DNA from 3 places in the Luteimonas sp. gir genome. Region 3 is predicted to be linked to each of the others. Evidence: predicted binding sites of a transcription regulator. Region 3 holds the regulator's gene; each other region holds the start of a gene.

Region 1 (2,263 bases), on a different contig from region 3:
ATCGAGCTTCGCGTCCCCAGTCCATGTTCAAGCTTCATTCGCAAGGAAGAGGTGAGACATGACGTCGAAGATTCTGTGTTCCGCGATTCTCGCAATGGCGTTTTCTGGAGCTCCGATTGCTTCTGCAAGTCCTTCGGTCGAGAGCGCATCCATGATAGTTCAAGACTTGCAGAACTATGCAGAAGTCCGCAATCTGACATTGAGGGATATCAAAGTTTCTCGCAAAAGCGCGGCGGGCCTCGAAGCAGGCATAAATAGCGAATCGTGCACTGTTACCGCCACCGTCTCCATTCCTGGGGGCACGGGCGTCGAAGTATCTGCAACGGCTCCGACGTGTACACAGGCTATGAATATGCTGAAGGAACTAATTTCAGAAATGTCGCCTGTGTCCTAACCAAGCGCGTCGGATACTGAAGACGTTAGCTAAACGGAACGGCCCGCTTGCGCGGGCCGCCGGTCTGTATCCAGCGGTGGCTACTGCGGCACTCAGGCCGCGAACAACGCCTTCATCTTCTTCAACGCGTTGGCCTCGACCTGGCGGATCCGCTCGGCGGACACGCCGTACTCGTCGGCCAGTTCCTGCAGCGTCACCTTGTGCTCGTCGTCGAGCCAGCGGCGACGGATGATGTCGCGCGAGCGGGCGTCGAGCTTGGCCATGCCTTCGCGCAGCAGTTCGAGCTGGTCGGCCTCGCTGTCGCTGCGCTCGTAGGCCTGCGCCGGGTCCTCGTCCTGCGCGACGAGGTAGGCGACCGGCGCCGGTGGCGCATTGTCGTCGTCCTCGCCCGCGGGCGCATCGAAACCGATGTCGCGGCCCGACAGGCGCGATTCCATCTCCAGCACTTCGCGCTCGGAGACGTTGAGATCGGCGGCAACGGTGCGCACTTCCTCGGCATTGAGCCAGCCCAGACGGGTCTTGCTCTTGCGCAGGTTGAAGAACAGCTTGCGCTGCGCCTTGGTCGTGGCGACCTTCACGATGCGCCAGTTCTTGAGGATGAACTCGTGCATCTCGGCGCGGATCCAGTGCACGGCAAAGCTCACCAGGCGCACACCGACGTCCGGATCGAAGCGCTTGACCGCCTTCATCAGGCCGATGTTGCCTTCCTGGATCAGGTCGCCCAGCGGCAATCCGTAGCCGTTGTAACCGCGGGCCACATGGACGACGAAGCGCAGGTGCGAATGGACCAACTCGCGCGCGGCATCGAGATCGTCATGATCGCGATACCGCTGCGCCAGCGCCTGCTCCTCTTCGACCGTCAGCACCGGAATCTGGTGCACGGCGCCGATATAGGCATCGAGCGAACCGAGCGGGCTGGGGATCGGCAGGCTGTTGGCAACCAGGGCGTGGGTCATGGTCTGCGTGCTCATGAAAGGATGGTAGCAGTCTCCAGATATGACTGCTAAGGCTGCCGGAAGTTCCCGAGTGTTCTGGCCATGGAACGTCCAACGCTTTCTGGACAGGGACCGTTCACCCAAGCGGGTAGCCGCGCCACCGCTGTGGGCCGTCTCCAGAGGGTCAAGCCTGCGCCTGTCCGGGCTAATCCAGGATGAAGATCAGGCCCAGCCGGCGATACCTGCGATCGTCGCCCGAGCCGATTCCAGCGCCGGCGAGACCGATGCGATGCGCGGCCGACGGTCGAGCATGCAGGCCAGCGCCGCCTCCAGCAGACAGGCATGGCTTTGGCGAAGCGACTGGCACTGGTCGGCCGGCAACAGGCCCGCCGTTGCGGCGGCCTCGAGCAACGCCGGGGTGGCCCGGGGCGCGAGCAGCCCGGGATGCGTCGCCGCGCCCTGCAGCACCAGTGACTGGGCCAGGAACTCCAGATCCACCAGCCCGCCCTCGCCCTGCTTGAGGTCGAACCGGTCGGCAGTCGAACGGTCGAGTTCGCCACGCATGCGCCGGCGCATCGCGGCGATCTCCTCCCGCAGCGCCACAGGCTCGCGAGGCCGGGCCAGCGTGTCGTTGCGGACCGACTCGAACGCCTCGCGCATCGACGCATCGCCCGCAACCACCCGCGCACGCACCAGCGCCTGGTGTTCCCAGGTCCACGCACGCTCGCGCTGGTACTCCGCGTAGCTGGCCAGCGACGAGACCAGCAGCCCTTTGCCGCCGTCCGGGCGCAGGCGCACGTCGACGTCGTAGAGCCGGCCACCGCCGGTCACCGTCCCCAGCAGCGCGACGATCTTCTGCGCCAGACGCGCCGCCCAGCGCTGGGCATCGAGCGGCCGGGCGCCATCGGATTGGGCGTCGGCGGGCGCGTCGTAG
Region 2 (2,263 bases), on a different contig from region 3:
CATCGACCAGCGCACGGGCGACGTGCTGGGCCGTGGCGTCATCGGGGCAGGTGTTCAGGCAAGTCAGAACAGGCATTTAGCCAAGGTATCGGCTCAGCGCTCAATGTGCACGCGGTGTGCACAACTTCGGCGCGACGCTGCGCCGGCCCGTTGGGGATGGTCTATCCCGCCGGTGGGCAGTTCACGCGTCCAACGATTAGTGAACTCGCCGGTATACTTAACTTTCCTTCCCCTACGCTGTCTTGGCGGTCCCCATGCGCCTTCGCTCGTCTTTCGTCCTCGCTGCCGGTCTCGTCCTGGCCGCGCCGCTTGCCGCCCAGGCGGCCTCCCCCATCGATGTTGGTGTCGGCGTCTCGGCCACGCGCGAGAACGAGACCACCGTGGTCGCGACCGCGGCCTGGATGCCGGAGTGGCGGCGCACCGCCCACGGCGTCCTGCGCTGGGAGCTGGGTGCGATCTATGTCCGTGCCCGCGACAACACCCGTTTCGATCTCGACGAGGATGTCGGCGTCGTTCATGGCGGCGCCCGCTACGAGCGCGACAACGGATTCACCGCCGGCTTCGGCGTCGGCGCGCAGATTGGCCAGACCGATGCGCTGTCGGGCAATCCGCAGTTCGTCAGCACCATCGGCTGGCGCTGGCAGCGTTTCTCGCTGCTGGCCCGGCACATCTCCAACGCCAGCATCAAGCAGCCCAACGACGGCGAGACCATGCTCGTCGCCGCCTGGCGCTTCCGCTGAGCCACCGCCAGCGTGTCTGCCTGCCCCGGCCCTGTGCCGGGGCAGTGCGTTTGGGTGATCTGATGATTTTTCTGCGCGCCCCCTTGTAAAGCCGGCACGCGCACCCATCTCCCCTCGCGTCCCGGGTTGCCGGGGTGCGTGCGCCGCGCGTTCTAGCAGTCCCCAAGGGCGAGTGCTAGAATTCGGGCCCGTTTTCTTCACAATCAATCACTTAGAGAGGGTTGGAATGAGCAATCTCAAGCCGCTGTACGACCGCGTCGTGGTCAAGCCCGTCGAGGCCGAAGAGAAGACTGCCGGCGGCATCCTGATCCCGGACAACGCCAAGGAAAAGCCCACCAAGGGCGAAGTCGTCGCCGTCGGCGAGGGCAAGGCCCTGGATAACGGCAGCGTGCGCGCGCCGAAGGTCAAGGTCGGCGACATCGTGATTTACGGTCAGTACTCGGGCAGCGCCTACAAGGCCGAAGGCATCGAATACAAGATCGTGAAGGAAGACGACATCCTCGCGATCGTCGGCTGATCGAAAGCGAAGGACGTCAAGGCGTTCGCGAGCGGGCAATCGAGGCGTCAGCGCCCACCCCGTTCCTTGCGACTCAGCTGTGTCCTGCGCGTTTCCAAATTCCTAATCCCCTATCCCAATTCCGGAGTTTTCAATGGCTGCTAAGGAAATCCGCTTCGGCGAAGACGCACGCTCCAAGATGGTGCGCGGCGTCAACGTGCTCGCCAACGCCGTCAAGGCGACCCTCGGCCCGAAGGGCCGCAACGTCGTGCTTGAGAAGAGCTTCGGCGCGCCGACGATCACCAAGGACGGCGTGTCCGTCGCCAAGGAGATCGAACTGGCCGACAAGTTCGAGAACATGGGCGCGCAGATGGTCAAGGAGGTCGCCTCCAAGACGTCCGACAACGCCGGTGACGGCACCACGACCGCGACCGTGCTCGCCCAGGCGTTCATCCGCGAGGGCTCGAAGGCCGTCGCCGCCGGCATGAACCCGATGGACCTCAAGCGCGGTATCGACAAGGCCGTGCAGGCCGCCGTCGCCGAGCTCAAGAAGCTGTCCAAGCCGACGGCCGACGACAAGGCGATCGCCCAGGTCGGTACGATCTCGGCCAACTCCGACGAGTCGATCGGCACGATCATCGCCGACGCGATGAAGAAGGTCGGCAAGGAAGGCGTGATCACGGTCGAGGAAGGCTCGGGCCTGGAGAACGAACTCGACGTCGTCGAGGGCATGCAGTTCGACCGCGGCTACCTGTCGCCGTACTTCGTCAACAACCAGCAGTCGCAGACCGCCGACCTCGACGATCCGTTCATCCTGCTGCACGACAAGAAGATCTCCAACGTCCGTGACCTGCTGCCCGTCCTCGAAGGCGTGGCCAAGGCCGGCAAGCCGCTGCTGATCGTCGCCGAGGAAGTCGAGGGCGAGGCCCTGGCCACGCTCGTCGTCAACACCATCCGCGGCATCGTCAAGGTCGTGGCCGTCAAGGCCCCGGGCTTCGGCGACCGTCGCAAGGCGATGCTCGAAGAC
Region 3 (2,263 bases):
TCGCCGATGCCGATCAGCGCCTCGCGCTCGCCCTGTAATGTGCGCCAGTCCTGCGCTGCGCTGCGGACCGCGGCCAGCAACGCGCCATTGCCGGCTTGGGCATCGAGCAGCGCCAACTGGCTGCCACGTGCCAGCAGGGCTTGGTGTTCGTGCTGGCCGTGGATCTCAACCAGGCGTCCGGCGAGCTCGGACAGTTGGGCGATCGTCGCCGGCCGCCCATTGATCCAGGCCCGCGAGCCGCCGTCGGCGCGCAGCGTGCGCCGCAACTGGCAGGTCACACCTTCGTCGAGCTCGTTGTCGCGCAGCCAGCGCAGCGCCGGTGCGGCGTCGTCCAGCGTGAATTCGGCGTGCAGCTCGGCGCGCTCGGCGCCGTGGCGGACGATGCCGCTGTCGGCGCGCTGGCCGGACAGAAAACCCAGCGCATCGACCAGCAGCGACTTGCCGGCGCCGGTCTCGCCGGAAATGACGGTCAGCCCCGGACCGAACTCGAGGTCGGTGGCGGTGGCGACGGCGAAGTTGCGAATGGCGAGGTGGGTGAGCATCGGTGGAATTGTGCCTTGGCGGCCTGCGGTCGTGTAGCGGCGGCTTGATAGCCCGCGCACGTCTCACCGGTGGAGACCGCGCTTGCATCGGTGGCGGCGGCGCCGTATACCGCCCGCATGTCGTCCGACACCCGCCATCCGCTCGACCCGCGCGCCCGCCAACTGTTGCGCACGCTGATCGGGCGGCACATCCGCGACGGCGAGCCGGTCGGGTCGCAGACGCTCGCCCGGCATGCCGGTCTGGATGTGAGCCCGGCGACCATCCGCAACATCCTGGCCGACCTGGAAGAAGCCGGGCTGTTGAGCTCCCCGCACACCTCGGCCGGGCGCGTGCCCACCGCGCAGGGCTACCGGGTGTTCGTCGATTCGCTGCTGCAGGTCAAGCCGCTGCGCGAGCAGGAGCTGGTGCGGCTGCGCGGGGAGCTGACCGGGGCCGGCGGGCACCAGTCGCTGCTGGGCAGTGCGTCGGAGCTGGTCTCGGCGATGACGCGCTTCGTCGGCGTGGTCTCGGTGCCGCGACGCGAGCAACTGGCGTTCCGGCACATCGATTTCGTGCCGCTCGACGGCCAGCGGGTCATGGCGATCATCGTGTTCGCCGACCACGAGGTGCAGAACCGGATTTTCCAGACCCGGCGCAGCTTCGACGCCGCCGAGCTCGAGCGCGTGGCCAACTACCTGAACCAACATTGCGCGGGCCGGCCCATGGCGGTGGTGCGGGCGACGCTGGTCGAGGAACTTCGCCACGCCCGCGACGAGATGGAGGCGCTTCTGGCGCAGACGATGGAGTTGGCCGAACAGGCGCTGGTGCCGGCCGACGAAGACATGGTGCTGGCCGGGCAGAATCGGCTGATCGGGGTGCAGGACCTGTCGGATCTGGACCGGCTGCGCGAACTGTTCGAGGCGTTTTCCCGCAAGCGCGAAATCCTGCAGTTGCTCGAACGCACACTGCACGCGCCGGGCGTGCGCATCTTCATTGGCGAGGAAACCGGCCTGGCGCCGCTGGAGGGCGTGTCGCTGGTCACCGCGCCCTATGCCGCGGGCGGGCGGACGCTGGGCGTGTTGGGGGTGATCGGCCCGACCCGCATGGCCTATGACCGGGTGATCCCGGTGGTGCAGGCGACCGCCGATCTGTTGGGCGCGGCGCTCGGCGGCCATCCTGCGGCAGGCGAGGGCGCGCCGGGCCGCACACCAGACGCGGCCTAAAGTCACCAGGCGCGGCGGCGTCGAGTTCCCGGCCGCGGCTTGAAACCGCGGCGGCCAGCCCCATAGCTGGGCGGGTCGGCGGCCAGACGCCCGCCCCGGAACCAGACATGACCCAGGAACAGCACGAGACGCAGCACCCCGAAACCCACGAGTCCAACGACCAGGCCACGCCGGTCGAGGCCCAGCTGACCGAGCAGGTCGAGCTGCTGAAGGCCGAGCTCGAACAGGTGCGCGCCCAGAGCCTGCTCGAGCGCGCCGACCTAGAGAACCAGCGCAAGCGCCTGGCGCGCGAGATCGAGACCGCGCGCCGGTTCGCCAACGAGCGCCTGCTCTCGTCGCTGGTGCCGGTGTTCGACGCGCTCGAGGCGGGGCTGGCGAGCGCACCGGAGAACGATCCGCTGCGCGCCGGCGTCGAACTGACGCTGCGCGAACTGGTCAAGGCGACCGAGAGCAACGGTCTGCGCGTGGTCGCGCCGGCGGCTGGCGACCCCTTCGACCCTGAACACCATCAGGCGATG

What was found. Region 3 encodes HrcA, which represses chaperone genes, less so after heat shock. Its sites were predicted from a motif close to TTNGCACTCNNNNNNNNNGAGTGCNAA; they were not measured.
Region 1: rpoH (RNA polymerase sigma factor RpoH) is a predicted target of HrcA. The motif match lies at 1,375-1,401, and genes of this name have one in related genera.
Region 2: groES (co-chaperone GroES) is a predicted target of HrcA. The motif match lies at 893-919, and genes of this name have one in related genera.

Annotation. Positions count from the first base shown of each region.
Region 1 covers NZ_JBBAXQ010000002.1:108,743-111,005, reverse strand. Annotated here, with positions in the region: gene WAF18_RS04255 (hypothetical protein) at 59-394, shown strand; gene rpoH (RNA polymerase sigma factor RpoH) at 487-1,365, opposite strand; gene glnE (bifunctional [glutamate--ammonia ligase]-adenylyl-L-tyrosine phosphorylase/[glutamate--ammonia-ligase] adenylyltransferase) at 1,552-2,263, opposite strand, start outside.
Region 2 covers NZ_JBBAXQ010000002.1:93,547-95,809, forward strand. Annotated here, with positions in the region: gene cutA (divalent-cation tolerance protein CutA) at 1-76, opposite strand, end outside; gene WAF18_RS04195 (acyloxyacyl hydrolase) at 255-740, shown strand; gene groES (co-chaperone GroES) at 967-1,257, shown strand; gene groL (chaperonin GroEL) at 1,391-2,263, shown strand, end outside.
Region 3 covers NZ_JBBAXQ010000013.1:61,666-63,928, forward strand. Annotated here, with positions in the region: gene recN (DNA repair protein RecN) at 1-542, opposite strand, end outside; gene hrcA (heat-inducible transcriptional repressor HrcA) at 660-1,745, shown strand; gene grpE (nucleotide exchange factor GrpE) at 1,853-2,263, shown strand, end outside.